Regions from separate parts of the Chromobacterium subtsugae genome, predicted to be linked through region 2. Evidence: riboswitches for the same ligand, from Rfam matches in the RefSeq annotation. Region 2 holds a riboswitch; the other holds the start of a gene.
What was found. Region 2 has a riboswitch for thiamine pyrophosphate ahead of U6115_RS08605 (thiamine ABC transporter substrate-binding protein). Riboswitches for the same ligand answer to the same signal wherever they lie in the genome.
Positions count from the first base shown of each region.

Region 1: another riboswitch for thiamine pyrophosphate. It lies ahead of thiC (phosphomethylpyrimidine synthase ThiC); the one in region 2 lies ahead of U6115_RS08605 (thiamine ABC transporter substrate-binding protein).

Region 1 is NZ_CP142381.1:268,341-284,075, forward strand. It holds gene ung (uracil-DNA glycosylase) at 1-203, opposite strand, end outside; gene U6115_RS01295 (rhodanese-like domain-containing protein) at 343-669, opposite strand; gene U6115_RS01300 (protein-L-isoaspartate O-methyltransferase family protein) at 672-1,331, opposite strand; TPP riboswitch at 1,444-1,591, shown strand; gene thiC (phosphomethylpyrimidine synthase ThiC) at 1,671-3,569, shown strand; gene U6115_RS01310 (DUF2789 domain-containing protein) at 3,674-3,913, shown strand; gene U6115_RS01315 (GGDEF domain-containing protein) at 4,104-5,192, shown strand; gene U6115_RS01320 (GGDEF domain-containing protein) at 5,193-6,314, opposite strand; gene U6115_RS01325 (PTS sugar transporter subunit IIA) at 6,406-6,975, opposite strand; gene U6115_RS01330 (hypothetical protein) at 7,077-7,370, opposite strand; gene U6115_RS01335 (EthD family reductase) at 7,520-7,879, shown strand; gene U6115_RS01340 (winged helix-turn-helix domain-containing protein) at 7,883-9,091, opposite strand; gene U6115_RS01345 (VOC family protein) at 9,230-9,601, shown strand; gene U6115_RS01350 (substrate-binding periplasmic protein) at 9,660-10,412, opposite strand; gene pyk (pyruvate kinase) at 10,540-11,946, opposite strand; gene U6115_RS01360 (hypothetical protein) at 12,297-12,695, opposite strand; gene glpK (glycerol kinase GlpK) at 12,727-14,229, shown strand; gene U6115_RS01370 (MIP/aquaporin family protein) at 14,302-15,015, shown strand; gene glpD (glycerol-3-phosphate dehydrogenase) at 15,305-15,735, shown strand, end outside.
Region 2 is NZ_CP142381.1:1,737,365-1,753,099, reverse strand. It holds gene U6115_RS08675 (lipase family protein) at 1-112, shown strand, start outside; gene U6115_RS08670 (LysR family transcriptional regulator) at 84-1,019, opposite strand; gene U6115_RS08665 (bile acid:sodium symporter family protein) at 1,115-2,107, shown strand; gene uvrB (excinuclease ABC subunit UvrB) at 2,136-4,148, opposite strand; gene U6115_RS08655 (hypothetical protein) at 4,147-4,356, shown strand; gene U6115_RS08650 (serine hydrolase) at 4,444-5,313, shown strand; gene U6115_RS08645 (GNAT family N-acetyltransferase) at 5,465-5,962, shown strand; gene U6115_RS08640 (kinase inhibitor) at 6,091-6,636, shown strand; gene U6115_RS08635 (helix-turn-helix transcriptional regulator) at 6,642-7,442, shown strand; gene U6115_RS08630 (VOC family protein) at 7,516-7,929, opposite strand; gene U6115_RS08625 (MarR family winged helix-turn-helix transcriptional regulator) at 8,078-8,596, shown strand; gene U6115_RS08620 (ABC transporter ATP-binding protein) at 8,598-9,545, opposite strand; gene U6115_RS08615 (ABC transporter permease) at 9,520-11,085, opposite strand; gene U6115_RS08610 (GNAT family N-acetyltransferase) at 11,082-11,630, opposite strand; gene U6115_RS08605 (thiamine ABC transporter substrate-binding protein) at 11,689-12,705, opposite strand; TPP riboswitch at 12,756-12,850, opposite strand; gene U6115_RS08600 (hypothetical protein) at 12,866-13,543, opposite strand; gene U6115_RS08595 (DUF1800 domain-containing protein) at 13,721-15,166, shown strand; gene U6115_RS08590 (DUF1501 domain-containing protein) at 15,178-15,735, shown strand, end outside.

The DNA.
Region 1 (15,735 bases), 1.5 Mb from region 2:
TTGACGTCGGCCGGCGACGCGAAGCTGAGCGCGTTGAAGATCTGCGCCGCGGGCGGGAACAGCGTCTTGCCGGCCTCGCTTTGCTGGCTCAGCTGGCGGTCGATGTCGGCCAGCCGCGCGGCGATGTCGGCTTGGCGCAGCACCGCTTCCCAGGCCGGATGGACGCGGGCGAGGGCGGAGGAAAGATAATTCAGAGCTTGCATAGGGTTTCTTTGCGGCGGGAGTGGCGGATCACGACCCTTGGAGGCGGCGGGCGGCGTTTCGTTCCAAGCAAAACACCGCCCGGAGGCGGTGCTGGTAGGCTGCGTCACCCCAATGGGCGACGCGCCGTCTAGTCCAGTATCAATACCGGGCGACGGCCGGATCCACCTGGGCGGACCAGGCGTCGATGCCGCCCTGGAGGTTGATCACGTCGTCGAAGCCGGCGTTCTGCAGGAACATCGCCACCTGGGCGCTGCGCATGCCGTGATGGCAGATGGCGACGATGGCGGCGTCGTCCGGCAGTTCGCTCATCCGGATCGGGATCAGGTTCATCGGAATGTGGACGCTGCCCTCGATGTGCGCCAGCTGGTATTCCCAGCCTTCGCGCACGTCCAGCAGCACCGGGCGCGCGGCCTGCGGATCGGCCAGCAGCGCCGCCAGTTGCGGAGCGGTGATTTCGCGCAGCATGGTCAGAAGCTGAAACGAGCCGGTTCGACGGCTTCGAATTTCTGCAGCCGCTCGACACAGGTCTCGAACAGCGCGGTTTCGCGGAAGCTGGTTTCGGTTTCGCGCTGGATCAGCTTGCAAGCCATCACCGGCAGGTCGCCGGCCACCAGGATCAGGCGGCCGCCGACGGCCAACTGGTCTTTCAGTTCCTGCGGCACCACCGGCAGCGAACCGCCGACCACGATCACGTCGTAGGGCGCTTGCGCCGGCAGGCCCAGCACGCCGTCGCCCTCAACCAGGGTGGCGTTGGCGATGCCGGCCTGTTTCAGATTGTCGGCGGCGCGCGCTTTCTGGGCGGCGTCGATTTCCACGCTCACCACCTGCTTGCCCATCTTGGCCAGCAGCGCGGTCAGATAGCCGCTGCCGGTGCCGATTTCCAGGATCTTGTCGGTGGGCTGGATGGCGGCGTCCTGCACCAGGCGGGCTTCCATCTTGGGCTGCAGCATCTTGCTGCCGTTGGGCAGCGGCAGTTCGGTATCGACAAAGGCCATCTGGCGCTGATTGTCGGCCACGAAGTCCTCGCGTTTCACGTGAAACAGCAGATCCAGCACGTTGGTATCCAGAACGTCCCACGGGCGAATCTGTTGTTCGACCATGTTGAAACGGGTTTTTTCGAAATCCATCAACTTAAACTCCGGAGGGCTGGGAGTCCGCTGCGCCGTTCGAAGCTGGGGGGCGGCAAGGACTCGTGTCATGACGATAACTTGCGATTATCCCATATTTGCCTTACCTTCACAGCATCGCTAGGGGTCCTGCGCCTGGCGTTTGGCTTGATCGGCTACCAAAGTGTAGGACATCGGGTTGAAAGCGGCGGCGCGGGTGAGAAATACCCTTGGAACCTGACCCGGATAATCCCGGCGTAGGGAAGCGTCACCTGCCGAAGATAGCCCCGCCATCCCACCGCAGCCGGCCATGCGCCGAACCGCTCCTTGCGCCGCTTCATCGCCCTGGAGACCCGCCCGATGAACGCGCCCGTAAACAAACAGATGGTGGTGGACGCCGCCGCCATCCAGCCTTTGCCCAATTCCCGCAAGATCCATGTCGCCGGCAGCCGCCCGGACATCCGCGTGCCGATGCGCGAGATCCGCCAGGCCGACACGCCGACCCAGTTCGGCGGCGAAGCCAATCCGCCGATCTATGTCTACGACACCAGCGGCCCGTACAGCGACCCGGCGGTCCGCATCGACATCCAGAGCGGCCTGGCGCCGGTGCGCGCCGGCTGGATCGCCGAACGCGGCGACTGCGAGCAGCTGGATGGCCTGTCCAGCGAATACGGCCGCGCCCGCGAGGCCGACCCCAAGCTGGCCGAGTTGCGCTTCAACCTGCAGCGCAAGCCGCGCCGCGCCTTGCCTGGCCGCAATGTCAGCCAGATGCACTATGCCCGCCGCGGCGTCATCACCCCGGAGATGGAGTTCGTCGCCATCCGCGAAAACCTGAACCGCCGCGCCTATGTGGAAGCGCTGCAGGTCACCGGCAACACCCGCTTGCTGGAGCTGATGACGCGCCAGCATGCCGGCCAGAGCTTCGGCGCCAATCTGCCGGAAGAGATCACGCCGGAGTTCGTCCGCCAGGAAGTGGCCGCCGGCCGCGCCATCATCCCGGCCAACATCAATCACCCGGAATCCGAGCCGATGATCATCGGCCGCAATTTTCTGGTGAAAATCAACGGCAATATCGGCAATAGCGCGGTAACGTCGTCGATATCGGAAGAAGTGGACAAGATGACCTGGGGCATCCGCTGGGGCGCCGACACCATCATGGACCTGTCCACCGGCAAGAACATCCACGAAACCCGCGAGTGGATTTTGCGCAACAGCCCGGTGCCGATCGGCACCGTGCCGATCTACCAGGCGCTGGAAAAGGTGAATGGCAAGGCCGAAGACCTGAGCTGGGAAATCTTCAAGGACACGCTGATCGAGCAGGCCGAGCAGGGCGTCGACTACTTCACCATCCACGCCGGCGTGCGTTTGCAGTACGTGCCGCTGACCGCCGGCCGGATGACCGGCATCGTGTCGCGCGGCGGCTCGATCATGGCCAAATGGTGTCTGGCGCATCATCAGGAAAACTTCCTCTATACCCATTTCGAGGAAATCTGCGAAATCATGAAGGCCTACGACGTGGCCTTCAGCCTAGGCGACGGCCTGCGGCCGGGCAGCGCCTGGGACGCCAACGACGCGGCGCAGCTGGGCGAACTGAAAACCCTGGGCGAGTTGACTGAAATCGCCTGGAAGCACGACGTGCAGGTGATGATAGAAGGTCCGGGCCATGTGCCGATGCAGCTGATCAAGGAGAACATGGACAAGGAGCTGGAGTGGTGCCGCGAAGCGCCGTTCTACACCCTGGGGCCGCTCACCACCGACATCGCGCCCGGCTACGACCACATCACCTCGGCGATAGGCGCGGCGCAGATCGGCTGGTACGGCACCGCGATGCTGTGCTACGTGACGCAGAAGGAACACCTGGGCCTGCCGAACAAGAACGACGTCAAGGAAGGCATCATCACCTACAAGCTGGCGGCGCACGCGGCCGACTTGGCCAAGGGCCATCCCGGCGCGCAGATCCGCGACAACGCGCTGTCCAAGGCGCGCTTCGAATTCCGCTGGGAAGACCAGTTCAACCTGGGCCTGGACCCGGACAAGGCGCGCGACTTCCACGACGAGACCCTGCCGAAAGATAGCGCCAAGGTCGCGCACTTCTGCTCGATGTGCGGCCCGCATTTCTGCAGCATGAAGATCACCCAGGACGTGCGCGATTTCGCCGCCAAACAGGGCATCAGCGCGCAGGACGCGCTGAACAAGGGCATGCAGGAAAAGTCCATCGAGTTCGTCAAGGGCGGCGCCAAGCTGTACGACAAGGTGTGATGTCGCCAAGTTGGCACAACGGCGGCGCGGGCCGCCGTTTTTTATGCCTGCCGTGCCGGCAATCGGTCTAGGATGAGCGTATTCCCCCAGCATTGGAGCGCGCGATGGATACCAGCAGCCACCTGTTGCCCGGATTGTTCCGCCAGTTGGGCCTGGCCGACGAGCCGGCGGCGATCAAGGCCTTCATCGCCAGCCATCCGCTGCCGCCGCGCGTGTCGCTGGCCGACGCGCCGTTCTGGAGCCCGTCGCAAGCGGCCTTTTTGCGCCAGGCGCTGGAGTGCGACGCCGAATGGAGCGAGGCGGCGGACGAGCTGGCGGTGCTGCTGCAGCAAGCCGAAGGCTGAAGCTGTGGATAAACAGGCAGACCGCCGGTTGCCTGTGGATAAGCCGCCGGCCGTTGTCCGCGCCGTTCAGACGGCGATGTAGACCCAGGCGCGTTCGCTGGCGCGCGCAATGCGCCGCTAAGGAGATTGCGTACCCGCAGGCTGGGATATAGTTTGAATAAGACCGGTCATGATGGAGGGGGAGGGCTGCATGAAGCAGACCGACCAGACGTTGCTGGAGCAGTTGCGCATCACCGAGTTTGAAATCGACCAGCGCAAGCAGCTGTTCGATCTGCAGCCGCGCGACGAATTGCTGCTTCGCGCCGCCGGCGCGCTGATCGAGCCGCAGCTGGACGATCTGGTGGAGCGCTTTTACGAGCAGCAGACCAGCACCCCGGAAATCGCGCTGCTGATCGGCGACGCCGATACCCTGCAGCGGCTGCGCAGCGCCCAGCGCCGCTACGTGATCGACCTGTTCAGCGGCGTCTACGATCTGGAATACGTCAACAACCGCCTGCGCATCGGCCTGGTGCACAAGCGCATCGGCGTGGAGCCCAAGTTGTACCTGGCGGCCATCCATTTCCTGCGCTCGCTGTTGTCGGTGCAGGTGGCCAGGCTGATTCCCGACCCCGATGTCTGCACGCAGACGCTGATGTCGATGGACAAGCTGGTGATGTTCGACATCGCGCTGGTGTTCGAAACCTATATCCGCAGCCTGGTGGCGGAAATCGAAACCTCGCGCAACAAGTCCGAGCAGTACGCGCTGGCGCTGGAGGAAAAGGTGGCGATGCGCACCCGCCAGCTGGAGGAGCTGTCGCGCACCGACCCGTTGACCGGCCTGCTCAACCGCCGCCACCTGGACGAAACCCTGACCCGGGTGCTGCGCAGCGCGCAGCGGCGCCATGAAAGGGTGGCGCTGGTGTATCTGGACATCGACGATTTCAAGGCGATCAACGATACCGAAGGCCATCAGCGCGGCGACGAGATCCTGCGCGTGCTGGGCGGCATCATCAATCGCATTTCGCGGCTGGAAGACGGCTGCTTTCGTTACGGCGGCGACGAATTCTGCATCGTGCTGCCCAATTGCGGCCGCCGCCACGCGGAGAACAATTTCGTCCAGCGTCTGCGCGCCGAGATGGAAATCGCGCTGTCCGGCGTGACGGTGAGCATGGGCTGCGTCGAAACCGGACCGGAGGATTTCGCCAGCCCGGAAGCGCTGGTGGGGATGGCCGATCAGCAGATGTACGCGGTGAAGTCGCGGCACCGGGAGGATGGCGAGGACAAGCCCGCCGGCCGCTGACTACAGCCGGCAGACCTGGTTGCGGCCGTTCTGCTTGGCTTGGTACAGCGCTTGGTCGGCCTTTTGCTGCGCGCTGGCGAAATCCTGCTGCCGGCATTGCCATTCGTGCACGCCGGCGGAAAAGCTGCAGCGCTGCTCCGGCTGCGCCGGCAACAGCGCCAGCTGGCTGAATTGCTGGCGCAGCCGGTCCGCCACCGCCAGGCCGGTTTCGATGCCGGTGTCCGGCATCACCAGGCAGAATTCCTCGCCGCCGTAGCGGATCAGCAAATCGTTTTCCCGCACGCCGTTGTTGAGCAGGCTGGCCAGCGCCTGGATCACCTGGTCGCCGGCCGGGTGGCCGAAGCGGTCGTTGATCGACTTGAAATGGTCGATGTCCAGCATGATCACGCAGACCCGCTCGGTCGAGGCTTCCAGCGTGCGCAGCCAGTATTGCAGCGCGCGCCGGTTGCCGGCGGCGGTGAGCGGGTCGATGTTGGCGGCGTCCTGCAGCCGGCTGTTCTGCCGTTGCAGCACGATGTTGAGAAAGCCCACCGCGCCGCATACCTGGGCGGCGGCGGCCACGGTCAGCGCCAGCTGGTGGGCCAGCGTGTGCTCGTGCGACAGGTGGGGCTGGCCGTGGTACAGCCGCAGCAGGTCGGGCGCGTCGCGCCAGATGAACAGCAGCGCCCCCAGCAGGAACAGCAGCGCGGTGGGGCTGAAGCGGTTGTGGCAGATCTGCTGTTCGGCGCGTTGGTACAGCCAGGCGGCGGCCAGGTAGAGCAACGGGATTTCCAGCGCCGACAGCGCGGCGCTCAGCAGCGGCTGCGGCACCCACTTGTCCAGGATCGAATAGGCGCCCACCCACAGCCACAGCGTATCGGGCAGGCGCAGATTGCACAGCCGGGCGATGATCATCAGCTGCAGCGTGATGCCGGCGTTGCTCATGCCGCTGCCCAGCGACAGCGCCGCCGGGTGCAGACCCAGCAGTTCCCCTTCCAGCATCATCCCGGCGGCCAGCAGCAGCGAGGCCTGCAGCCAGCGGCGGCGCGGCCGCAGCAAATCGGCGCGCACGCTGTGCTGCCAGGTGATCACGCCTATGCTGGCGACGGTCAGGGAGAGCATGGTGAGCAGGAAATTGGACATTCAGGCCTTGTCGGAAATAGGGGCGGTAGCGGTTTAATCCTAGCAAAGCCGGTTTTCCGCTGTCACCCGCCCGGTTTTCCGCCGGCCCGGCTCAGAAGCGCGCCACCACTTTGCGCCGTATGCTGTAATCGGGCCGCAGGCTGGCTTCGGTGTCCAGGAAGTAGCGGTTGCTGTCCAGCCAGAAGTGCGGGTCGTTGCTGGGCTGCGGGTCAGCCCACAGCTGGAACAACTGGTGCACCTGCTGCGGGTGGGCGCAGCGCGCCAGCGCTTCGCGGAACGGCCTTTCGCTGCACATGCGGGCGATGGCGGCGAGCAGCTGCAAGTGCTGCGGATGCGCTTCCTGCGGCAGCAGCAGCAAGAGCAGGCTGCGCACCGGCTTGCCGTCGGGCGAGTCGAACTCCATGTCCCGCTTCAGGCGCAGAAACAGCGCATGGGCTTCGCTCAGACCGGGAATGCGGGCGTGCGGCAGCGCCAGGCCGTGGCCCAGCGCGGTGCTGCCGGTTTGCTCGCGCAGCTGCAGCGCGCTTTGCACGGTCTGGCTGTTCAGCGCGTGGCGTTGGCCCAGCTGGCGGGCGGCGTAGGCGAACAGCTGGTTTTTGCAGTCAACGTCCACATCCAGCAGGATGTCGCTGACGCGGCACAAGTCGGGCAGGCTTTCCATGACGGATTTCTCCAGGGGGAATGACAAGCCCATGCTAGGTCGGCCGGTCTAAATTCAAGCTAAATAAACCGCGCCCGGCCATCAAAATGCCGTTAAGGCGGCTAGGGCTTGGGCTGGATCGCGCCCTGGATGTCGGACGCCTGCCGCTTCAGTTTTTCCACTTGTTCCTTCAGTTCGGGATTGAGCAGGGTGGCGGCCGCGCCCACCTGCTTGGCCGCGCCCAGCGCGGCGCTGGCTTGCTCCTTCAGCTGTCCCAGCGGCGCGCTGGCGGCGTCGACGCCCTGGTGCACATTGCCGATGGCGGCGGAGGCGGCCTGCTGCAGCTGGGCGGTTTGGCGCTGGTCGCAGCCGGCCAGCGCCAGGGCGGCGCTCATCAGGAGTATCGGGGTGCGCATGCGTCTATCCGTTCGGGTGGTTTGTCTGAAGGATAGAGAGCGGCGGCGGCGGGCAAGTTCCATCACCGCCGCGCCATGCTAAATGACATTGGCAATTTTTGACCAGGCGAGTAAGTTAAGCCTTTCCTTGTGCACAACCGGAGCTTGCCATGATCGTCGTGTCCGTCGTCTATCCGCATCGGCCCGCCGCGCGTTTCGATTTCGACTACTACCTGCAGCGCCACATGCCGATGGTGCAGCAATTGCTGGGCCATAGCCTGAAGGGCGTGCGGGTGGACCGCGGCCTGTCCGGCGCCGAGGCGGGCAGCCCGCCGGGCTTCGTGGCGCAGGCCCTGCTGCTGTGCGATTCGGTGCAGGCCTTTCAGCAGGCCTTCGGCCCGGTGGCGGCGCGCATCATGGGGGATATCGCCAATTACACCGACATCCAGCCCGACATCCAGTTCAGCGAAGTGGCGCTGTGGGACGAGCGCCAGCCCGGCGTCAGCGGCTGGTACGCCAACGCGCAGTAAGCGTCAGGCCAGGATGCGCGCGGCCAGGTCGCCCGGCGCCTGGCTTATCGCCAGCCGCGGCGCGCCGTGCCAATCGGCCAATCTGGCCAGCGCCGTTTTCAGATCGTCGGCCAGCCGCTGGCTGACGCGCGTGCCCGGCTCCAGGTGCAGCGATTTCACTTCGAACACGCCTTGCGCGCGATGGGCCTTGGCGTCCAGCCGGCCCGCCAGCTTGCCGCGGTTGAGGATGGGCAGCGTGAAATAGCCGTACTTTCGCTTCGGCGCAGGCGTATAGCACTCGATCTTGTAATCGAAATCGAACAGCTCCAGCGCGCGCTTGCGGTCCCATACCAGCGGGTCGAACGGCGACAGGATGGCGGTGTTGCCGCTGTTCAGCATGCCATTGCGCGCCAGCTCCAGTTCGGCGGCCAGGCTGGCGTGGACGAAGGCGTCGTGGCTCCAGCCTTCCACTTTCACCGGCAGCAGTTCGCCGGCATCCGCCAGGCCATGCAGCAGCTCGGTGTAAGGCGCGCGCTTGAGGCGGTAGTAGTCGGCCACCCATGCCGGTTTGACCAGGCCCAGCGCGCGGCAGCTGTTGCGCACTTGTTCCAGCCGCACGGCTTCCGGCGAGGGCAGGTCGCGCGTGTCGTCCCAGCCGGGCAGCACCCGCTCGGCCAGGTCGTAGACGCGCTGGAAGGCGCGCCGCTCCTTCACCATCAGCCGGCCCAGCGTGAACAGCGCCTCCAGATGGCGTTTTTCCGGCTTCCAGTCCCACCAGCCATTGCCTTTGTTGTCGCGGCGCTCGAAATCGGCCGAGCGCATCGGCCCGTGCGCGCGGATGCGCTCGACGATGGCTTCGATGTCGGCGCGGTGCTGCGCGTACCAGCGCGGCGAAAACTTCCAGCCCATGCCCTCGGCGTTCAGCATGCGGTGGCGCAGCAGCCGGTAGTCCTCGGTCGGCACGAAGCAGGCCTCGTGCGCCCAATATTCGAACAGCGCGCCTTCGGCCAGCAGCTGGTCCAGCCAGGCCGGGTCGTACTGGCCGATGCGGCTGTACAGCACCAGGTAGGGGCTGCGCGCCACCACGCTGATGGTGTCGATCTGCAGCAGCGCCATGCGGCGGATGGCGGCCAGCGCGTCGGCCTTGCTCGCCTTGCGGCGCGGCGCGGTCAGCAGGCCCTGGGCGGCCAGTTGCAGGTGGCGGGCTTGTTGCAGCGGCAGGTGCACGGTCATGTTTTCGGCATGGAGAAAGTCTGAGAGGCGACTATAGCAGGGGAGGCGGCTGCCGTCAGGGTGACATGCTTTCGGCATGACAGGCTGTCCGGCTTGTGGCAGTGTGGATGGTCCATACTTTCCACCGGAGTTGCTGGCATGATCAGCCATATCGACCACATCGTCCTGACCGTGCGCGACATCGAGGCGGCGGTCGCTTTTTACCAGCGCGCGCTGAAGCTGGAAGCGGTGAGCTTCGGCAATGGCCGCCGCGCGCTGCGTTTCGGCAACCAGAAGATCAATTTGCAAACCTTGGGCCAGGAAACGCGCAACCACGCCGCCATCGGTTCCGGCGACCTGTGCCTGATCACCCATTTGCCCTTGGCCGAGGTGGCTGAGCATCTGAAGCGCGAAGGGGTGGCCATCGTCGAGGGGCCGATCACCCGCAGCGGCGCGATGGGAACGATCACCTCGGTGTATTTCAACGACCCGGACAGCAATCTGATCGAGGTCAGCACTTATAGTTTTTGATGGCAGGGGCGGTGACAGGCGGGCGCGGTCGCGCGCGCGGCGCAGGCCGGCGTCCGGTTCAGCGCCTGGACAGCTCGCGCTGCAGCACGCTGTCGTAGCTGCCGTCGCGGCGCATCGCTTCCAGCGCCAGGTTGAAGCGCGTCAGCAGCGCCTCTTGCTGCGCGTGCTTGTTGATAGCCAAGTAGGACGGATTGGTCACCAGCGCCTCCTGCGACAGCGCCACGTCGCGGTAGCCGCCGTCGCGTAGCGCCAGCTGCAGCGGCTCGCGTATGCCCAACACCACGTCCAGCCGCCCCAGGCGCAGCTGGCGCAGGTTCTGCTCGTCGCTGTCGCCGTCGAAGGCGGTGAGCCGGCCTTGCTTCCTGGCCAGGTCGAAGGCGTCGCCGTAGCTCCAGCCGGCCATCACGCCCACTCTTTTGCCGTACAGGTCCTCAAGCTTGCGGTAGCGCGGCGCCTTGGCCGGAGAAGCCATCACCACGCGCTCGTAGAACAGCGGCTGGCTGAAGTCGAACAGTTTTTCGCGGCTGGCGGTCTTGATGATGCCGCCGGCCGCTGCGCTGCCGCCGCCCAATTCCTGCAGCGCCAGGCGCCAGGAGGCGGCGCGCAGCGTGACGGCGATGCCGGCGCGTTCGCAGACCTTGGCGACCAGCGCCGGGTACAGGCCGGCGGCGCCTTGCTGGCCGGCGTACATCAGCGGCGGATTGCTGGCGTCGAAGTCGACGATCAGTCCGGGCGGTTCGCCGGCCAGGCCGGGGACGCCGGCCAGGGCCAGCCATAGCGCCAGCATGGTGGGGAAAAGCTTCTGCCGCATGGGGTGGGATCAACGAGTATGGCCATGGTTGCAGCATAGTACTTGGCGGCGCCGGCGATGCGCCGGCGGAAATGAAAAACGGAAGCCGGCGGGCTTCCGTTGTCTTAAGCGCGCGAAGACGCGGCGCTTACGGGTAAACGATGCGCAAGAGATTGGTGGAGCCGGGGGTGCCGAAGGGCACGCCGGCGATGATCACCATCGGCTTGCCCTGTTCGGCCAGGCCCAGCTTGGTGGCGCAGAAGGTGGTCTTCACTACCATGTCTTCCAGGTTTTCCGCATCCGGACCGTGGTAGGCCACCACCCCCCACACCAGCGTCAGCCGGCGCGCGGTGTCCAGGCTGGGAGAAATCCCCAGGATGGGCGTGGACGGGCGCTCGCGCGCCAGGTACAGACAGGTGGAGCCGCTGGTGGTGAAGGCGACCGAGACCGTCACCGGCAGCAGCGTCGCCACCTTGCGCACGCAGGCGGCGATGGCGTCGGTGCGGCCCGGCTCGTCGGCGGCGCTGTAGTCCAGCGCCATCACCTTGCGGTAGTCCGGCGCGCTTTCCACGCGGCGGATGATGCGGTCCATGATCTGCACCGCCTGCAGCGGGTATTGGCCGGCGGCGGTTTCCGCCGACAGCATCACCGCGTCGGCGCCCTCGTAGACGGCGGTGGCCACGTCGTTGGCTTCGGCGCGGGTGGGGGTGGGCGCGGTGATCATCGACTCCAGCATCTGGGTGGCGACGATCACCGGGCGGCCCAGGTGGCGGCACTGGTGGACGATGCGGCGTTGCGCCACCGGCACGTCTTCCGGCGGCAGCTCCACGCCCAGGTCGCCGCGCGCCACCATCACGCCGTCGGCCAGCGTGGCGATGGCTTCCAGATCGTCCACCGCCGACGGTTTTTCGATCTTGGCGACGATGCCGGCCTTTTTGCCGACGATCTTTCGCAGCTCGGCCACGTCCCGCGCGGTCTGCACGAAGGACATCGCCACCCAGTCGGCGCCTTCGGCCAGCGCGAACTCGGCGTCCTTGCGGTCTTTCTCGGTGATGGCGGACAGCGGCAGCACGGTGTGCGGCAGATTGAAGCCTTTGTTGCTGGACAGCTCGCCGCCGACGGTGACGCGGGTGGCGATGCGGCGCGGCTCGACATGTTCCACGTGGAACGCCAGCTTGCCGTCGTTGACCAGGATGCTGTGGCCGGGCTTGAGCGCGGCGAAGGCTTCCGGGTGCGGCAGGCTGGCGCGGCGGGCGTCGCCGTCCACTTCATCCAGCACGAATTCGTAGCGGTCGCCGGTCTGCACGGTGGCGGGCTGCGGGAATTTGCCGATGCGCAGCTTGGGCCCCTGCAGGTCGATCAGCGCGCCTATCGGCCGGTCCAATGCCTTTTCCGCGGCGCGGATGGCGGCCAGGCGGGCGCGGTGGTCGTCATGGCTGCCGTGGCTCATATTGAGGCGGAAGATGTTCACCCCGGCGCGGGCCAGCTCCAGGATTTGTTCCGGGGTGCTGGATGAGGGCCCCAGCGTGGCGAGAATTTTGGTGTTGCGAAGCATGACTGTCCTTTGCGGCCGTCCGGCCGGTTAGGTTGAAGCTATGGGCATGGAGCCGGAAACGCTGCGCCGGGCGTCGGCGCGCCGGGATTCGTTTCCCCGCGCCGTCGGCGTCCGGCGTCGTCTGCACCGATAGTGCCATGTCCGCGCGACGGCTTCTTTGCGTTGGGTCGAATCCGCTCGCCTTGCCCGGCGCGCAGCGCGCATCGGCAGGCTGTTCAGGCTGTCTCCGGCGTTGTCGATCATGCTGCCATAACTGCCGTGTAGCGGCTGGATTACTTGAAATGAAGGATTTGCGCGCAAAACAACGATTGATGGTGTTTTTTTTTCTAATCCGCCATCTTTATTTTCGCTTATTTTCTTATTTTTTCCTTTGCAAAAATCAGGATGTAATCGCGCAAAGCCTTGTTGCAGTGCGGAATTGCAGTGATGGACGACGGATGACGCGCAAACGCAGCCAGGACGCGGCGCGGGGCCGCCGCTAGCCGCGTGGTTCGCGGCGGTTCGTGCCGGAATGGCCGCGTCGTCGGCGGAATGTAGCATCGCGCTACATTTTTCAGTGCTTTGATTTCATTGGATAAAAATGGGTTCGTCACGCGGGAAAAGCCTGGTTGCGCTGCGGAAAATGTATTTTTTTTTACCGAATGATTGACAAGCTGGTGTTCGGGAATAGAATTGTCCGCAAATAAAACGAACGTCATAAGCAAAAAAAGCAACATTAGCGCAACGTTGACACCCCCGCTGTTAACCATGCTGCCTTGCCGGCAATCAGGAGAAGACTCAATGAGCGATCAGTACGTACTGGCCTTGGACCAGGGCACCACCAGTTCCCGCGCCATCCTGTTCAACCGCGGCGGCGACATCGTGTCGCTGGCGCAAAAGGAATTCCGCCAGATCTACCCGCAACCGGGCTGGGTCGAGCATGATCCGCAGGAAATCTGGGGCGGCCAGGTGGGGGTGGCGGCGGAAGCCGTGGCCAAAGCCGGCATCGACGGTCGCAGCATCGCCGCCATCGGCATCACCAACCAGCGCGAAACCACCATCGTCTGGGACCGCGAAACCGGCCAGCCGGTGTACAACGCCATCGTCTGGCAGGACCGCCGCACCGCCGGCTTCTGCGACGAACTGAAGGCGCGCGGCCTGGGCGAGCTGATCCGCGCCAAGACCGGCCTGCTGGTCGACGCCTACTTCTCCGGCAGCAAGATCAAATGGATTCTGGACAATGTGCCCGGCGCCCGCGAACGCGCGCAGGCCGGCAAGCTGGCCTTCGGCACCGTCGACAGCTGGCTGATCTGGAACTTCAGCCACGGCAAGGTGCACGTCACCGACGTGTCCAACGCCTCGCGCACCATGCTGTACAACATCCACACGCTGGAATGGGACGCCGAGCTGCTGGACATCATGGGCATCCCGGCCTCGATGCTGCCGCAGGTGAAGAGCTCCAGCGAGGTGTACGGCCACACCCACGCCGCCCACCTGGGCGTGGAAATCCCGATCGCCGGCGTGGCCGGCGACCAGCAGGCGGCGCTGTTCGGCCAGCAATGCACCCAGCCCGGCATGGTGAAGAACACCTATGGCACTGGCTGCTTCATGATGCTGAACACCGGCGACAAGCCGATCGAATCGAAGAACAATCTGCTGACCACCATCGCCTGGGCAGTGGACGGCAAGGTGCAGTACGCGCTGGAAGGCTCGATCTTCATCGGCGGCGCGGTGGTGAAATGGCTGCGCGACGGTCTGGGCATCATCCGCCACTCGGCCGACGTCGGCCCGCTGGCGCAGGAAGTGAAGGACAGCGACGGCGTCTACCTGGTGCCGGCCTTCGCCGGCCTGGGCGCGCCGCACTGGAACGCCAGCGCCCGCGGCACCATCGTCGGCGCCACGCTGGGCACCAAGGCGGCCCACATCGCCCGCGCCGCGCTGGACAGCATCGCCTACCAGACCCGCGACGTGCTGAAGGCGATGGAAGCCGACGCCGGCATGGGCATCGCCGAGCTGCGCGTCGATGGCGGCGCCACCGTCAACGAGCTGTTGATGCAGTTCCAGTCCGACATCCTGGCGGTGAACGTGGTGCGCCCCAAGATCACCGAAACCACCGCGCTGGGCGCCGCCTACCTGGCCGGCCTGGCCGTCGGTTACTGGAAGAGCGTCGACGACATCCAGGGCCAATGGCAGCTGGACCGCCGCTTCCAGCCGGCGATGCCGGCCGGCGAAGTGGCCGCCAACGTCAAGGGCTGGCAGCGCGCGGTGAACGCCGCCAAGGTGTGGGCCGACGATCAGGCTTGATTGCCCAGCGACAAGCATGCCCGCCGCGCCAGCCGCGGCGGGACGCCAATCTCTTTTCTGAAAGACTGAATCATGGATCCATTTTACAAAGCGTTGGTCGGCGAGTTCATCGGCACCGCGCTGTTGGTGCTGCTGGGCAACGGCGTGGTGGCCAATGTGCTGCTGAAAAACACCAAGGGCCACAACAGCGGCCTGATCGTGGTGGCCTTCGGCTGGGCGATGGCGGTGTTCGTCGGCGTGTTCAGCGTGGCGGCGATCAGCGGCGCGCACCTGAACCCGGCGGTGTCGGTGGCGCTGGCGGTGGCCGGCAAATTCCCGTGGGACAAGGTGCCGGGCTATGTCGCCGCGCAGATGCTGGGCGGCATGGCCGGCGCCGGCCTGATGTGGGTGATCTACCGCAAGCACTATGAAACCACCGATTGCGCCGACACCAAGCTGGCCACCTTCTGCACCGGCCCGGCCATCCGCAGCCTGCCGGGCAACCTGGTATCCGAGATCGTCGCCACCTTCGTGCTGGTGTTCGCCATCCTGTCGATGGTCGGCCCGAAAATGTCGCTGGGCGCCATCGAGGCATTGCCGGTGGCTCTCTTGGTGCTGGGCATCGGCGTGTCGCTGGGCGGCACCACCGGCTACGCGATGAGCCCGGCGCGCGATCTGGCGCCGCGCATCATGCACGCCATCCTGCCGATTCCGGGCAAGCGCGACAGCGACTGGGGCTATGCCTGGGTGCCGGTGCTGGGCTCGTTGATCGGCGGCACGCTGGCGGCGCTGGCTTCCACGCTGTAATCGCAGTCGACGGCGCGCTATCCGGCGCGCCGTTTTCCTTTTTTGTTCGTTTTTCCCTCTCCGCGCGCCTGCGCGTCCCGCTGCTCCCAATCCGTCGCTAAACCTTGCCCAGCAAGGCTGGAATGCCGATTCGCACAGCGCCTCCCATCCGCCTTTTCCTGCCTTTCCTGATTGCATCCCGCCAAAGTGTCGTAAAAACGAAAAATAGCGAAAGAAAAATGTGTTATTTGTGTTGCTTGTTAGCTATTGTGGATAGAATGAACACGGTAGATTAAGCAAGGACGGGGCAATGGACGTATACGACTTGATGGTGATAGGCGGCGGCATCAACGGCGCGGGCATCGCGCGCGACGCGGCTGGGCGCGGCCTGTCGGTGGCGCTGTGCGAAAAGGACGACCTGGCCTCGCATACCTCGTCGGCCAGCACCAAGCTGATCCACGGCGGCCTGCGCTATCTGGAGTATTACGAGTTCGGCCTGGTGCGCAAGGCGCTGCAGGAGCGCGAAGTGCTGCTGAAGGCCGCCCCGCACATCATCTGGCCGCTGCGCTTCGTGATGCCGCACGCGCGCGACCAGCGCCCGGAGTGGATGATCCGCGCCGGCCTGTTCCTCTACGATCATCTGGCCAAGCGCGAAGTGCTGCCCGGCTCGGAAACCGTCAGCTTCGCCAAGCATCCGGCGGGCGCGCCGCTGAAGGACGCGTTCAAGCGCGGCTTCGTCTA
Region 2 (15,735 bases):
CGCCGCGCGCGAGGAATACCTGCTGCAGCGCGCCTGGAAGATAGACTCGGTGCCGCTGCGCGATCTGGCCGACCACGCGCCGATCAATTACCTGACAGCGCTCTTTCCATGATCTCCTCCGCCAGCCGTTGCAACGGCTGGCGCATTTCCAGCACCAGCCGCCACAGGCTTTCCGCCGCCGGCGACAAGGTGCGGTTGCAGCGGCGGATCAGCACGATGCGGCGGCTGGCGCGCGGCAGCAGCGGCCGCGCCACCAGGCCGCAGCCCGCCGGCAAGGGCATGGCGAGGCCGGGGGTGATGCTGACGCCGATGCCGGCGGCCGCCATGCGGAACACCGAATGGGAATGCCCCAGTTGCTGCGCCACCGGGCAATCCAGCCCGTGCCGCAGCAGCAGCTGGTCTATCAGCGGCCGGCTGCCGGAGCTGTCGTCCAGCAATACCAGCGGCTCGCCGTCCAGCTGGCGCCACGACACCCAGGCGCCGGCCGCCAGCGGATGATCGCCGCGGCACACCAGCCAGAAATCATCCACCAGCACTTCCTCCTGCCACAGGTCATCGCCGGGCTCGGGCTCCACCACCAGGCCGAAGTCCGCCTCGCCGCCGCGCACCGCCGCCACGTTGAGGCGCTGCACCTGGTCCTGCAGATGCAGCCGCAACAGCGGATAGCGCTGCCGGCAGGCGGCGATGATGGCCGGCATCAGGCTGGCCGACAGCGTCGGGCTGCTGGCCACATGCACGCTGCCCATCGCCTGGCCGCCCTCCTTGCGCGCAGCCAGCAGCACCTCGTCCAGTTCGTCCAGCGCGCGCGCCAGCTTGGGCAATAGCCGCTGGCCGGCGTCGGTCAGCACCACCTCGCGGGTGGTGCGGTCGAGCAGGCGCAACTCAAGCGCCTGCTCCAGCTCCCTCACCGCGCGGCTTACCGCCGGCTGGGTCAAGCCCAACTGGTCGCCGGCCCGGCTGAAACTGGCTTGTTCGGCCACCGCGCGGAATACCCGCAATTGACGCAGGCTGACATTCATAAAAAATACTCATCAATTGATCAAATAAATACATTTGTATTCTGAATATGACTGCGATTCAATAGGCGCATCCACGCCTCACAAGAATCGCCGACATGCCAAAACTGCTGGACTCCTTCACCCTGGCCCTGCTCTCCACCGTCGCGCTGGCCAGCCTGCTGCCCTGCTCCGGCGCCGCCGCGCAGGCCTTCAACCTGATCACCAATCTGGCGATAGGCCTGCTGTTCTTCCTGCATGGCGCCAAACTGTCGCGCGAGGCGGTGCTGGCCGGCATCGGCCACTGGCGGCTGCACCTGACCGTGCTGGCCTGCACCTTCGCGCTGTTCCCCATCCTGGGACTGCTGCTCAAGCCGGTGCTGACGCCGCTGGTCACGCCCGAGCTGTATCTGGGCGTGCTGTATCTGTGCATACTGCCGTCCACGGTGCAGTCGTCGATCGCCTTCACCTCGATGGCGCAGGGCAATGTGCCGGCAGCCATCTGCAGCGCCACCGCGTCCAACCTGCTGGGGATTTTCATCACGCCGCTGCTGGTGGGCTGGCTGGTGGTCAGCCACGGCGGCGTGGGACAAGGCATGGGATCGGCGCTGGACATCGTCTACCAGCTGCTGCTGCCCTTCATCGCCGGCCAGATCGCGCGGCGCTGGATAGGCCGCTGGGTGGATCGCCACAAGGCCATGCTGAAGTACGTGGACCAAGGCTCCATTCTGCTGGTGGTCTACACCGCCTTCAGCGCGGCGGTGATAGGCGGCCTGTGGCGGCAGACGCCGCCGGCCGCGCTGGCCGGACTGTTGCTGGTCAACGTCATTCTGCTGGGCCTGTTGCTGGGCCTCACCACGCTGGCGGGCCGCAAGCTGGGCTTCAATCGCGAGGATCAAATCACCATCTTGTTCTGCGGCTCGAAGAAAAGCCTGGCCAGCGGCGTGCCGATGGCCAAGGTGCTGTTCGCCGGCCACGCCATCGGCGCCATCGTGCTGCCGCTGATGCTGTTCCACCAGATCCAGCTGATGGTGTGCGCGCTGCTGGCGCAGCGCTTCCGCCAGCAGCGCCAGCTCGCAGGCCGCATGCAAGAAAAATCCCCGCTGGCTTGAGCGGGGATGCGGATGGAGACGGGCCGGGCTACAGATCGCTGAGCCAGGCCTTTTCCTTCAGCTGCTTCAGTTCGTCGCGGATGCGCGCCGCGCGTTCGAACTCCAGGTTGCGCGCCGCTTCCATCATGTCCTTTTCCAGCCGCTTGATTTCCTTGGCCAGCGTCTTCTCGTCCATCATCGCCACCGCCGCCTCGTCCACCAGCTTCTTGCGCTCGGCCTCGACGCTGTAGACGCCGTCGATGATGTCCTTGATCTTCTTCTCCACGCCACGCGGCACGATGCCGTGCTCGGCGTTGAACGCCATCTGCTTGGCGCGGCGGCGCTCGGTCTCGTCCATCGCCTTTTTCATCGAATCGGTGATGCGATCCGCGTACAGCAATGCCCTGCCATTCAGGTTGCGCGCGGCGCGGCCTATGGTCTGGATCAGGCTGCGCTCGCTGCGCAGGAAGCCCTCTTTATCGGCGTCCAGAATCGCCACCAGGCTCACTTCGGGAATATCCAGGCCTTCGCGCAGCAGGTTGATGCCGATCAGCACGTCGAACATGCCCAGGCGCAGGTCGCGGATGATCTCCACCCGCTCGACCGTGTCGATGTCGCTGTGCAGATAGCGCACCTTGATGCCGTGCTCGGTGTAGTAGTCGGCCAGTTGTTCGGCCATGCGCTTGGTCAGCGTGGTGACCAGCACGCGCTCGCCGCGCGCCATGCGGTCGCGGATTTCCGACAGCAGGTCGTCCACCTGGGTGGCCACCGGACGGATTTCGATCTGCGGGTCCACCAGGCCGGTCGGCCGCACCACCTGCTCCACCACCTGGCCGGCATGGTCCTTTTCGTACACCGCCGGCGTGGCGGAGACGAACACGGTCTGCGGCATCAGTTGCTCGAACTCGTGGAATTTCAGCGGCCGGTTGTCGGCGGCGGACGGCAGGCGGAAGCCGTACTCCACCAGATTCGCCTTGCGCGCGGCGTCGCCCTTGTACATCGCGCCCACCTGCGGCACGGTGACATGGCTCTCGTCGATGAACATCAGCGCGTTTTTGGGCAGGTAGTCGATCAAGGTCGGCGGCGGATCGCCGGGTCCGCGGCCGGAGAAATGGCGCGAATAGTTTTCGATGCCCTTGCAGAAGCCCATCTCGTACAGCATTTCCAGGTCGAAGCGGGTGCGCTGCTCGATGCGCTGCGCCTCCACCAGCTTGCCCTCTTTCTGATACCACTCGATGCGGTGGCGCAGCTCGTCCTTGATCTGCTCGCAGGCGCGCAGCACGGTGTCGCGCGGCGTCACGTAGTGGCTGGACGGGAATACGGTGAAGCGGCCGACGCGCTGTTTCGTCGTGCCGGTCAAGGGATCGAACAGGGTCAGCGTTTCCACTTCGTCGTCGAACAGGCTGACGCGCAGCGCGGTGTCGCTGCTTTCCGCCGGGTAGATGTCGATCACGTCGCCGCGCACGCGGAAGGTGCCGCGGCCGAAGTCCAGGTCGTTGCGGCTGTACTGCATGGTGGTGAGGCGGCTGATGATCTCGCGCTGCGGCGTGGTTTCGCCTTCCTTCAGATGCAGGATCATCTGGTGGTAGTCGGACGGATCGCCGATGCCGTAGATCGCCGACACCGTGGCCACGATGATGCAGTCCGGCCGCTCCAGAATGGACTTGGTCGCCGACAGGCGCATCTGCTCGATGTGCTCGTTGATGCTGGAGTCTTTCTCGATGAACAGGTCGCGGCTGGGAACGTAGGCTTCCGGCTGGTAGTAGTCGTAATAGGAAACGAAATACTCCACCGCGTTATGCGGGAAAAACTCGCGCATTTCGCTGTACAGCTGCGCCGCCAACGTCTTGTTGTGCGCCATGATGATGGCCGGCCGCCCGGTCTGGGCGATGACGTTGGCCATGGTGTAGGTCTTGCCGGAGCCGGTCACGCCCAGCAGCGTCTGGTAGGACAGGCCGTCGGACAGGCCTTCCACCAGTTGCTCGATGGCGGCGGGCTGGTCGCCGGCCGGCGGGAACGGCTGGTTCAGCTGAAACGGGCTATCGGGAAAGTTGAGCAGCATGGCAGGCGCGCGGGAAGTGGCGAAACCGTTGATTTTACGCCTATTGCCGGCCAATCTCACCCCCGGCGTGCGCCAGGCGGACATCCGCCGGCGCGGCGACGCGCCCCCTTGGCTGTTTCAGCCGCCCGAAAACGTCTTTTTCGTGCCGCGCGGCGGCGGAACATTGTTTAGAATACAAGCAGGAGCCATCCCGCCGCATCATCCATGATGACCGCATGTTGACTGCAGTTAGCCGCAAATGCCGGATGGATAGCATCCTTTTTCCTCACACCTCAAGCGTACTGCGGAGTGACGCATGATCAAGAAAATCGCAAGCTTGCTGATATCGGCGGCCCTGGCCGCGCCGGTGTTGGCGGCTTCGCCCCAGGGCGTGATGGTAGCCAGCGAAATGTCCGGCTACACCGCCCCCAGGCTCAATTCCCACTCAGTGCTGGTGCTCAACGGCAGCACCGGCGAAACCCTCTACGAAAAGAACACCCACCAGCGCATGCCCATCGCCTCCATCACCAAGCTGATGACGGCGATGGTATTGCTGGATTCCGGGGTGTCTCTCGATGACGAGGTGACGGTGTCCGACGCCGAGATCGACCGTCTGAAGCACACTACCTCCAGGCTGGCGGTGGGCACCACCCTCAGCCGCCGGGAAATGCTGCTGCTGGCGCTGATGTCGTCGGAAAACCGCGCCGCCGCGACGCTGGCCCGCACCGCCCTCCCCGGCGGCAGCGCCGCCTTCGTCCAGCGGATGAACCACAAGGCTCGCAGCCTGGGCATGACGGAAACCATCTTCCACGACCCCACCGGCCTGGACGTGCGCAATACCTCCACCGCCGCCGACCTGGCCAAGATGGTGATGGCGGCGCAGAAATACCCGCTGATCCGGGAGTTCACCACCACCGAAAGACACCAGATCCTGTCGGCGCGCAACCGCGTGCTGCAATACAAGAACAGCAACGCGCTGGTGCGCGAGGGCGACTGGGACATCGCGGTGCAGAAGACCGGCTATATCCAGGAAGCGGGCCGCTGCATGGTGCTGCAGGCGGTGGTCGGCTCGCAGCCGCTGGTCATCGTGCTGCTGGACGCCGGCGCCAGCTCCGCCCGCGTCAACGACGCCAAAAACATCAAGACCTGGCTGGAAGCCCATCCGGGCAGCTGGCTGGCGGGCTGAACCCCGCCGCGCGACGCCCCGGGGCCGGTTCGCCGGCCCTTTTTCCTGTCCACGCAGGACCGGCATGCCGTTTTCATCCCAGCGCCGGCATGCGATCATATCCGGCATCGCCCGCCGCAGCCGGCCAGGGCCCGCGCACCCGAGGAAACGCATGACCATCCAGATTCATACCGCTCAGCCGCAGGACGCGGCCGCCATCCACCGCTTCATCACCGAGCTGGCCATTTACGAACGCGCCGAACACGAAGTGGAATCCAGCGCCGCCGACATCGAGGCGACCTTGTTCGGCCCCGGCGCCAAAGCGCAGGCCCTGCTGTGCCATGTCGACGGCCGGCTGGCCGGCTTCGCCGTGTACTTCTTCAGCTACTCCACCTGGCTGGGCAAAAACGGCATCTACCTGGAAGATTTGTATGTCACGCCGCAAGTGCGGGGCGCCGGCGCCGGCAAGGCGCTGCTGCGCCGCCTGGCGCAACTGGCCTGCGAAAACGACTGCGGCCGCCTCGAATGGGTGGTGCAGGACTGGAACCAGCCGGCGATAGACTTCTATCAGTCCATCGGCGCCAAGCCGCAAGCCGAGTGGGTGCGCTACCGGTTGGCCGGCGACGACCTGCGCGCTTTCGCCTTGGACGAAAGCGCCGTGAACGCCTGAGCCGGACCCGACGGTCTAGCCGCCATCGCTCAAACGCGAGCGCGGCGGCGCCGCCGGCGAGCGTTTCGGCACAGCGGCAACGAACGCCGCCGCCTATCATCCGCCATGTCACCCACAGGAAAACCGATATGCGCAACACCTTGTTGATCGCCAGCCTGCTCGCCCTGCCGCTGGCCGCCCACGCCGCCGGCTTCCAGCTCAGCAGCGAAACCATCGCCGACGGCAAGCCGCTGACGGCGCGCCAGGTCTACCAAGGCTTCGGCTGCGAAGGCGGCAATGTCTCGCCGCAGCTGTCCTGGCGCGGCGCGCCGGCCGGCACCAAGAGCTTCGCCGTCACCGTTTACGATCCGGACGCGCCCACCGGCAGCGGCTGGTGGCACTGGACGGTGGTGAACCTGCCGGCCAACGTGCATGCGCTGCCGGAAGGCGCAGGCAGCGCCGGCGGCCAACTGCCGGCGGGCGCGGTGCAGGGCCGCACCGACTTCGGCGAATCGCGCTTCGGCGGCGCCTGCCCGCCGGTTGGCGACAAGCCGCACCGCTACCAATTCACCGTCTGGGCGCTCAAAACCGACAAGCTGCCGGTTGACGCCAACGCCAGCGGCGCGCTGGTGGGCTTCATGCTGAACGCCAACGCGCTGGCCAAGGCCAGCCTCACCGCCACCTACGGCCGCTGACCCGCGTGAGCGACCTCGCGCTGCGCGAATGCCGCATCGAAGCCGGCGAAGTCCGCGCCCGCCTGCCGCAGCGCATCCGCCGGGTGCCGGTATTCCTGCCGGCCCTGTGCCGGGTGCGCCACGGCCTCAAGCGCATCTGGCTGGGCGAACGGGAAATGTCGGCCGGACCCGCGCAGCTGGTATTGCTGCCGGCCGGCAGCGAACTGGACATCGCCAACCTTCCCGGCCCCGCCGGCTATCTGGCGGATGTGGTCAGCCTGCCGCCGGCGCTGCTGGCGCGCTTTTGCGAGCGCCACGGCTCGCTGCTGCTGCGGCAACGGGCCGGCAACGAACTATGCCTCGACATCGGCGAACCGGGCCACCGCGCCTGGCAGCTGCTGATGGACAGCCTGCGCGGCGATACGCCGCCGGAAATGCGCGAGCACCATGCCGAAGGCGTGCTGCTGGCCCTGGCGCTGGCCGGCCAGGCCGGGCCGCTGCTGCAAGCGCCGGCCGCGCCGGTGGCGCAGCGGATCCGCCAGTTGCTGATGCTGGATCCCGCCGCGCCATGGAGCGTGGAAACGGCGGCGCGGAGGCTGAATCTGGGCGCCTCCACCCTGCGCCGCCGGCTGGCGGAAGAAGACAGCGGCTTCCAGCGCCTGCTAGAAGACGTGCGCATGGGCCAGGCCCTGCAAAACCTGCAAACCGGCGCCAAGCCCATCGCCGACATCGCCGCCGCCAGCGGCTACGCGTCGCCGTCGCGCTTCGCCGCGCGCTTTCGCCAGCGCTACGGCCTGTCGCCAAGCGAACTGCGGCGGACGCTGTAGCCGACGCTCAACGACCCGCCGCAGGATAAAGAGCCGTTGCCGCAAGCCGCGATGGCCCCTCCCCGCCGCGCCGTCAATCCGCGGCCGGCGCCGCCTGCCGCAATTCCAGCAGATTGCCCGCCGGATCGCGCAGGAACAACTGCGTCAGCCGGTCCGCCGCCACGCTGCGCTGGCTGAAAAAATCCACGCCGCGGGAACGCAACTCCTCGGCCGCCGCCTCCAGGCTGGCCACGGTGAAGGCGACGTGATTGGACACCGGATCGCGCTCCGGCCCCTGCGCATAGCGCGACACGCCGTCGCTGCCCAGCACGTGCAGTTGCCGCGCGTCCTCCACATCCAGAAAGCAGCCAGGCACGTCCGGGATATTCCAGCGCGACGGATCGGCACGCAGGCCGAATACCTGCTGGTAGAAATCCCGCATCGCGTCCACCTGGCGCTTGGGCACCGCGAAACCCACGTGGTGCAGTTCGCATACTTGAATGGCCATGATTTTCTCCTTGTGTGATGTCATGTCGGCACTCCATCCAAATAATACGCTAAGCATATAGTTAGTCAACCTAATTTAATGGCGAAATCGACGCGCTGCCGCTTTTACGCTAGCATCGGCCGTCTATTTTCTTCTCCGCCGCCACGCGATGAACGCCGCAGACTCCACCGCCCATCACGCCCCCCACTTGCAACTGATGCGGGAAACGGCCAGCCAGGACACCGACCGCGACGCCGCCGCCGCCGGCCTGCTGCTGCTGTGGCTGGGCGACGATGCCTTGCAACTGGTCAACGCCAGCCTGTCCAGGCACGGCCTGTCGGAAAACAAGCTGCAGGTGCTGCTGTTGTTCCGGCTACATGAGCAAGGCTTGTTCGGCGAAGCGCCGCCGACGCCGTCCAGCATCGCCGACTACTGCGGCATCACCCGCGCCTCGGCCACCGGCTTGCTGGATTGGCTGGAAAAAAGGGACTGGGTCGCGCGCGCGCCGCACCCGAGCGACCGCCGCAGCCTGCAACTGCGCCTGACCGAAGCGGCCAGGACGCTGCTGGCCGAAGCGCTGCCCGGGTTCTGGCGCGCCTGCGCCCGCGTGACCGACGCCTTGAGCGCCGAAGAGAAAAGCCAGCTGCTGCGCCTGCTGAGCAAGATGCAGCAGGCCGGACTGCGCTGAATCAGTTAAAGCGCAGCAGCCCGGCCTCGGCCACGCCGACGCCGATCTCGCCGCCGACGAACAGCGAAGCCTGCCAGCGCGCGGCCTCGCGTCCCGACAGATTCAACACCAGCTCGCCCGCCGCCGCCACCACCTTGACGCGCGCGCCATCGGGCAGCCAGATCAGTTCGACGATGCGCGCCGGCGGCTGATCGTCCCCCAGCAGCAGCGCGCCCGGCGGCACAGCGGCATCCGCCAGCACGTTGTCGTAGCCGATGAAACGCGCCAGCCAGGCGTCCGCCGGCGCCGCCAATAGCCGGGCCGGCGTGTCGCATTGCAACAGCCGGCCCGCCTTCAGCACCGCCACCCGGTCAGCCAGCGCGAAGGCCTCGTCCCTGTCGTGGGTGACGATGATGGCCGGGATGCCGGCTTCGCGCAGCAGCGCGCGGAACGTTTGCTGCAACTGGCGGCGCAGATCGGCGTCCAGGCTGGAAAAGGGCTCGTCCAGCAACAGCAGCCTGGGCCGGGTCGCCAGCGCCCGCGCCAGCGCCACCCGCTGTTGCTCCCCGCCGGACAGCGTCCATACCTTGCGGCCGCCATGCTCGGCCAGCCCCACCCGCGCCAGCATCTCCCGCGCCTGCGCCGCGGCGTCCCGCTTGGCGCAGCCTTGCTCGATCAGGCCGAACATCACGTTGCCCAGCGCGTCCAGATGCGGAAACAGCGCGAAATCCTGGAACATCAGCGCGAAGCCGCGCCGTTCCGGCGGCTGGCGGCACAGATCCTCGCCGTCAAAATGGATGCCGCCGCCGTCCGGCCGCTCCAGGCCCGCGATCATCTTCAGCAATGTGCTTTTGCCGCAGCCGGACGGCCCCAACAAGGCCAGCGTCTCGCCGGCGGCGACGGTCAGCGAGACCGCGTCGGCCACCACGCGCGCGCCGAAGCGCTTATTCAGGTTTCGCAGCGTCAGCACGACGGTCCTCCCATGAGCCGGCGCCGCCGGCGGTTTCGATGATCCAGAACGCCAGCAGCGCCAGCAGCATCAGCAGGCAGGACAGCTTCATCGCCGCGTCCATATTGGCGGCGCCGGGCCGCCCCAGCCGCTGGTAGATCAGCGTGGTCAGCGTCAGCCATTCCGGCCGCGACAAAAACAGCGTGACCGCGAATTCGCCCACCGCGGTGGCGGCGGCGAAAGCCAGGCCGCGCCGCAAGGCCGGCTGCAGCAGCGGCCACTGCAGGCGCCGGAATGTCCGCCACGGGCCGGCGCCCAGGCTGCGCGCCGCCTGCTCCCAATGCGGCGGCTGGCCGTCGCGCGCCGTCAGCAAGGCCTTGGCGACAAAGGGATAGGCCAGCAGCGCGTAGGCCGCCAGCAGCAAGGCCAGCGCTGCGCTCCACTGCGGATACAGCAGCAACAGGCCGAAAGCGACGCAAACCGGCGACGCGACGAAAGGCAGGAAGATCAGCGCCCGCAACGCCAGGCTGCGGCCGGCGGCCAGCGCGTGGCACAGGCCCAGCGCGCCGGCGGCCAGCACCGTCAGCGCGGTGAAGCGGGCGCTGTTGAACAAGGCCAGCCGGACATCCTCGTCCCACAGCGCCAGCCAGCCGCCGCCGCCGGCCAGGCCGCGCCACAGCACCGCCAGCAAGGGCAGGCCGGCGAACAGCAGCAACGTCAGCAAACCGGCCAGCAAGGCCAGCCGCGCCCGCCAGCCGCGCGCCGGCCGCAGCGGCAGCGGCTCGACCTTGGCCGCCGTCGCCAGCCGGCGCATAAGCGCGGCATAGACGGCGGCGACGGCGCCGCACACCAGCAACACCAATAGCGCCAGCGCGCCGGCGTCGGCCAGGTTCAACTCATAAGCCACCAGGCTGTAGATTTCGACTTCCAGCGTGGCGTAGCGCTGGCCGCCCAGGATCAGCGCCAGGCCGAAGCCGGAGAAGCAATACAGGAAGACCAGGCACAGGCTGGAGAGGATCCAGGGCAGCGCCGCCGGCCACTCCACGCGCCAGAACGCCCGCCACGGGGTGGCGCCCAGCGTGCGGGCGGCGGCCAGCCGGCTGGCCGGCACCTGGGAAAAGCCGTCGCAGGCGGCGCGCACCACCAGCGGCAGATTGAAGAACAGATTGCCGTACAGCAGCAGCCACGGCGTGTCCTGCAGATGGAGTCCGGTCGCCCCCTGCGGCCCGAACAAGGCCAGCACCCCCATCGCCGCCACCAGGGTGGGCATCACGAAGGGCAGCATCAGCAGCCTGAGCAGCAGGCCGCGGCCGGGGAAATGGTAGCGCGCCAGCAGCCAGGCCAGCGGCGCGCCCAGCGCCAGGCACAGCAGGCAGCTGGCCGCCGCCTGCAGCAATGACCACAGCAGCCGCCAGCGCAGATAAGAATCGGCCAGCAGGCCCGGACTGAACTGCAGGCCGCCTTCGGCCACCAGCCGCGCCAACGGCGCCAGCGCCAGCGCGCTCAAAAACAACACGGGCAGGCTGGCCAGCGCCAGCCGCCGGACACCCGACTGCGTCAAACATTCGCTCCAGACAACGGCCAGTCGGCCGTCAGCACATCTTCGCAACCATCCTCGTCGCGCGCCTGGGCCACCTTGGCGAAGCCCAGCTGCGCCGCCAGCGCTTGCGACGGCAGGTTGCCGGGTTCGATCGACAGCACCATTCTCCCGGCGCCCTGTCCGGCCGCCCAGCCGGCCATCGCCAGCAGCGCCTCGCGGGCGTAGCCCTGGCGGCGGAACGCCGGATAAACCGCATAGCCTAGCTCGACGTCGCCGTGGCCCTGCAAATACGGATGGCCCGGCCGGGTGTGGAAATTGATGTGGCCGATCATGGCCAGATCGTCGCGGCGCAGCATCGCCCGCACCGACCACGGCGCGTAGGCGGCGTCTTCGGCGATATCGTCCAGCCGCATCGCCATCAGTTGCGCCTCCGCCAGCCAGCCGGCGTCCGGGCGGCTGCCCAGCAACGCGGCGGCGTCGTCGATGTCGCCGCGCAGGCAGGCCTGCAGGAAATCCGCGCTCATATGGCGCAGGATCAGGCGGGAGGAGCTTATGTCTGCGATCATCACTTGTGTTGCCGTTTGGTCATGGGATCTGGACATTATGGCCTAATGTCGGCGCCATTCAGACGCCAGACTTCAGCACCACCCGCGCCCAGCGGCCGACCCAGGCCCGCTGCTTGGCGGCCAGCGTCGCGCTGTCGGGGGTATCGTGCGCGGCGGGCTGCTCGGCGTGCTTGTACACTGGGTCCAGCGCGACGCCGTCCATCGCCGGGTACATCCACATCCGCGTCGGGATATCCTTCTGCACCGCGTCGGAACGCAGGAAGGCGATGAACTGCTGGGCGAGCTTGGGCTCCTTGCCGCCCTTGACCAGCGCCGCGCCCTCCACCTGGCGGAACACCGTGCCCGGCAACAGCAGGTTGGCGGTGGGCGCGTCGCTCAGCTTTTCCTTGCTGTAGAACACTTCGGCCGCCGGACTGGTGGCGTAGCTGACCACGATGGGGCGGCCGCCGCCGTTCTTGGAGAAGTCGGTGTAATAGGCTTCGGTCCAGCCCTTGCTCACCTTCACGCCGTTGTCGCGCAGCTTGCCCCACAACGCGAAGGCCTTTTCCTCGCCCAGCGCGTGGATGGTGGCGGCCAGGAAGGCCAGGCCGGGGCTGGAAGTGGCCGGGTTTTCCACCGCCAGCAGGTTCTTGTAGGCCGGCAGGGCCAGGTCGTTCAGGGTTTTGGGCAGCGGCAGCTTGTTCTTGGCGAACCAGGCCTTGTCGTAATTCAACGTCACGTAGCCGTAGTCGATGGCGGCGGCGCCGGGCAGGCTTACCTTGCCGCCGCGGGCCAGCTCGGCCGGCAACGGGGCCAGCGCGCCGGCCTGCTCGGCCTTGCCGATCAGACTGTTGTCCAGGCCGAACACCACGTCGGCGATCGGATTCGCCTTGGTCAGGATCAGCTTGTTGGTCATCTCTCCGGCGTCGCCGGCCTTGATGATGGACACCTTGGCGCCGTATTGCTTTTCGAACGCCGCCAGCAGCGGCTTGTCGACGCTGAACGAGCTATGGGCGAGCACGCGCAGTTCGGCCGCCTGGGCGGACAGGCCGGCCAGACTCAGAGCGGCGGCGACAAGGGTGGGAAGCAACTTCATGGACATCTCTCCGTGCGGTGCGGCCACGGAGCAAGCAGGCAGGGCGGATCATGTTCCGCTCATCACGCTCCCTCCGCTGGCATGATCCAGATCAGGTTCTCAGGGTGTCTCTCAGCCCGCATGGCGGGCACCCCCGGTGACAGGGCGCTAGTATAGCGGCCTATCGGCCCCGCCGCCATCCGCCGCAAGCCCCCATCCAGCTCTGGAAGCTTTTCCCGGTTTGGCATTCGACCCAGGCCAACGCTTGCGGATTGAGTCCGGCCGCTGTAAACGAGTCATCCTCTTTTCGATCAAAGTAGAAATCGTAAAAAATAGCCCCGCGCACCACCGACCTTCTAATGCATTCAAGCTGCGAAAATGGATACACCGTCTCGTGCCGACGATAGAAATCCATATCATGGATGCCATCCCCAGCCACGACTGTATAGCTGCGCATGGCGGGCAAAGACAGCAACACGCTCAGCCCTGCGGATATCGCCAGCAAACGGCAACACCGCTGATTCAACTGCGCCAATTTTTGTCGCCGCTTGGCCTTGTCCCGCTTGGGCAATTTACGAAACCCATCGCGCCAACCGGAAAGCGCGCCCAGCAAAGCCAACACCCAAAACAGCAGCGGCAGCACGAAACCCGGCTGGTTCAGAACTTGATTTGTCTCCAGGTGCAGATACTGACCGCGGGGCAAAGGGATGAATAGCCAATCCCCCAATGCCCGCAGCGGGAAAAAAAACAGCCATGTCAGGAAGAAAATCAGCGCCAGAAGGGAGAAGAAAAAAAGCAGGAACAAGACGTTTGAACAGGCTCTTCGCCACCACGGCGCCTGCGGCGCAGCTTCCGCCATAGCCACCTCACGGTAAAATGGCCAATCATCGCACACCGGGCATGGCCTGTCCGCCCTCAGGCAGCCGCCACAGCGCATGCCATAAACATTCCCTCACAGTTTCCCCCGAGCCGACATACCTTGCTAAAAATAGGCGGCTAAGCTGGCATGGCTACCCTGCATCGGGAACCTGCGACCATGCTCAAAAAAATAATCCTCTCATCCGTGCTGTTCAGCCTGCCGCTTTGCGCGCTGGCCGACATCGGCGTCGACGGCGCGCGCCATCTGCTGCTGCGCACCGGCTTCGGCGCCAATCCGGCGCAGATCGCCGCTTACGCGCCGCTCAGCCGCGAAGCCGCGGTGGACAAGATCCTGGCCGGCGTCCGCACCCAGCCGGCCACGCCGCCGCCCGGCTGGGCCAACGACCCCTTCGAGCGCCCCGGCCAGCCTGGCCTGACCGAGGAACAGAAAAAAGCGCTGCAGCAAGAGCGCAACCAGCACGCGGTGGAGCTGCGCAGCTGGTGGCTGGCCGAGATGCTCGCCACGCCGTCGCCGCTGACCGAAAAGATGACCCTGTTCTGGCACAATCACTTCGTGTCGGCGCTGGACAAGGTGCGTTCGCCGCAGATGCTGTACCAGCAGAATTTGCTGCTGCGCCACTACGCGCTGGGCGATTTCGGCCAACTCTTGCACGCGGTGGCGCGCGACCCGGCGATGATGCGCTACCTCGACACCGCCAATAACCGCAAGGAACAACCGAACGAGAACTTCGCCCGCGAGGTGATGGAGCTGTTCACGCTGGGCGAAGGCCACTACAGCGAACAGGATATCCGCGAGGCGGCGCGCGCCTTCACCGGCTGGGGCCTGGACCACGACGACCAGTTCATCGTCCGGCCGCGGCTGCGCGACGCCGGCGAGAAGACCATCTTCGGCCAGCGCGGCAATTTCGACGGCGACGACGTGATCGACCTGTTGCTGCAGCAGCCGCAAACCTCGGTATTCATCACCACCAAATTGTGGCGCAATTTCGTGTCGCCGACGCCGGACGCGGCCAGCATCAACAAGCTGGCCGCCGACTTCCGCCGCGGCCACTACCAGTTGAAGCCCTTGATGCGCGCGCTGCTGCTGACGCCGCAGTTCTGGCACAGCCAGGGCCAACTGGTGAAATCGCCGGTGGAGCTGACCGTAGGCACGCTGGTGACCTTCGACCTGACGCCGCCCGACTGGCGCGTGATCGCCGGCCTGAACCGCCAGCTGGGCCAGGACGTGTTCGCGCCGCCCAACGTCAAGGGCTGGCCCGGCGGCGAAGCCTGGATCAACAGCGCCACCCTGCTCACCCGCAAGCAGTTCCTCGACCGCATCGCCCACGACGCCGCGCCGGCGCGCGACACCTTCGCTCAGGCCGATGGCAGCCTGAACGAGATGGCCGGCCGCGAGGCGCGCATCAACCGCTTCGTCGCCAAGGGTGTCGCATCGATGAAGCTGCAACCCGACGAATGGGCCGCCATCTACGACGCCCGCAGCGCGGCTGACGCCGCGCGCCTGTTGCTGGCGGTGCCGCCGGCCAATCCGCTGCCGCAGGGAGAAAGCGGCGCCAAGGCCATCGCCCAGTTGCTGCTGGACCCGGCCTACCAGGTGGAGTGAAGGAGACCGCCATGTTCAAACGACGCGAATTCCTGAAAGCGGCCGGCGCCGGCCTGATGCTGAGCGTGCTGCCCAACCTGTCCTGGGCGCTGGCCCCGGCCGGCTACAAACGCCTGCTGGTGCTGGTTGAATTGAAAGGCGGCAACGACGGCCTCAACACCGTCGTCCCCTACGCCAGCGCAGATTATTACCGGCTGCGCCCCGGCATCGCCATCGCCCGCGAGCAGGTGCTGCAACTGGATGAGGCCATCAGCCTGAATCCGGCGTTGTCGCCGCTGATGCCGCTGTGGCGGGACCAGCAGCTGGCGCTGCTGCAGGGCGTCGGCTATCCCGAGCCCAATCTGTCGCACTTCCGCTCGATCGAGATCTGGGACACCGCCTCGGCCAGCCAGCAATACCTGAGCGAGGGCTGGCTGACCCGGCTGTTCCGCGAGCAGCCGACGCCGAAGCACTTCGCCGCCGACGGCGTGGTGCTGTCCAGCCAGGTGCTGGGCCCGCTGGACGGCGGCGCGCGCGCGGTGGTGCTGGCCAATCCGCAGGACTTCGCGCGCCAGGCCAAGCTGGTGGCC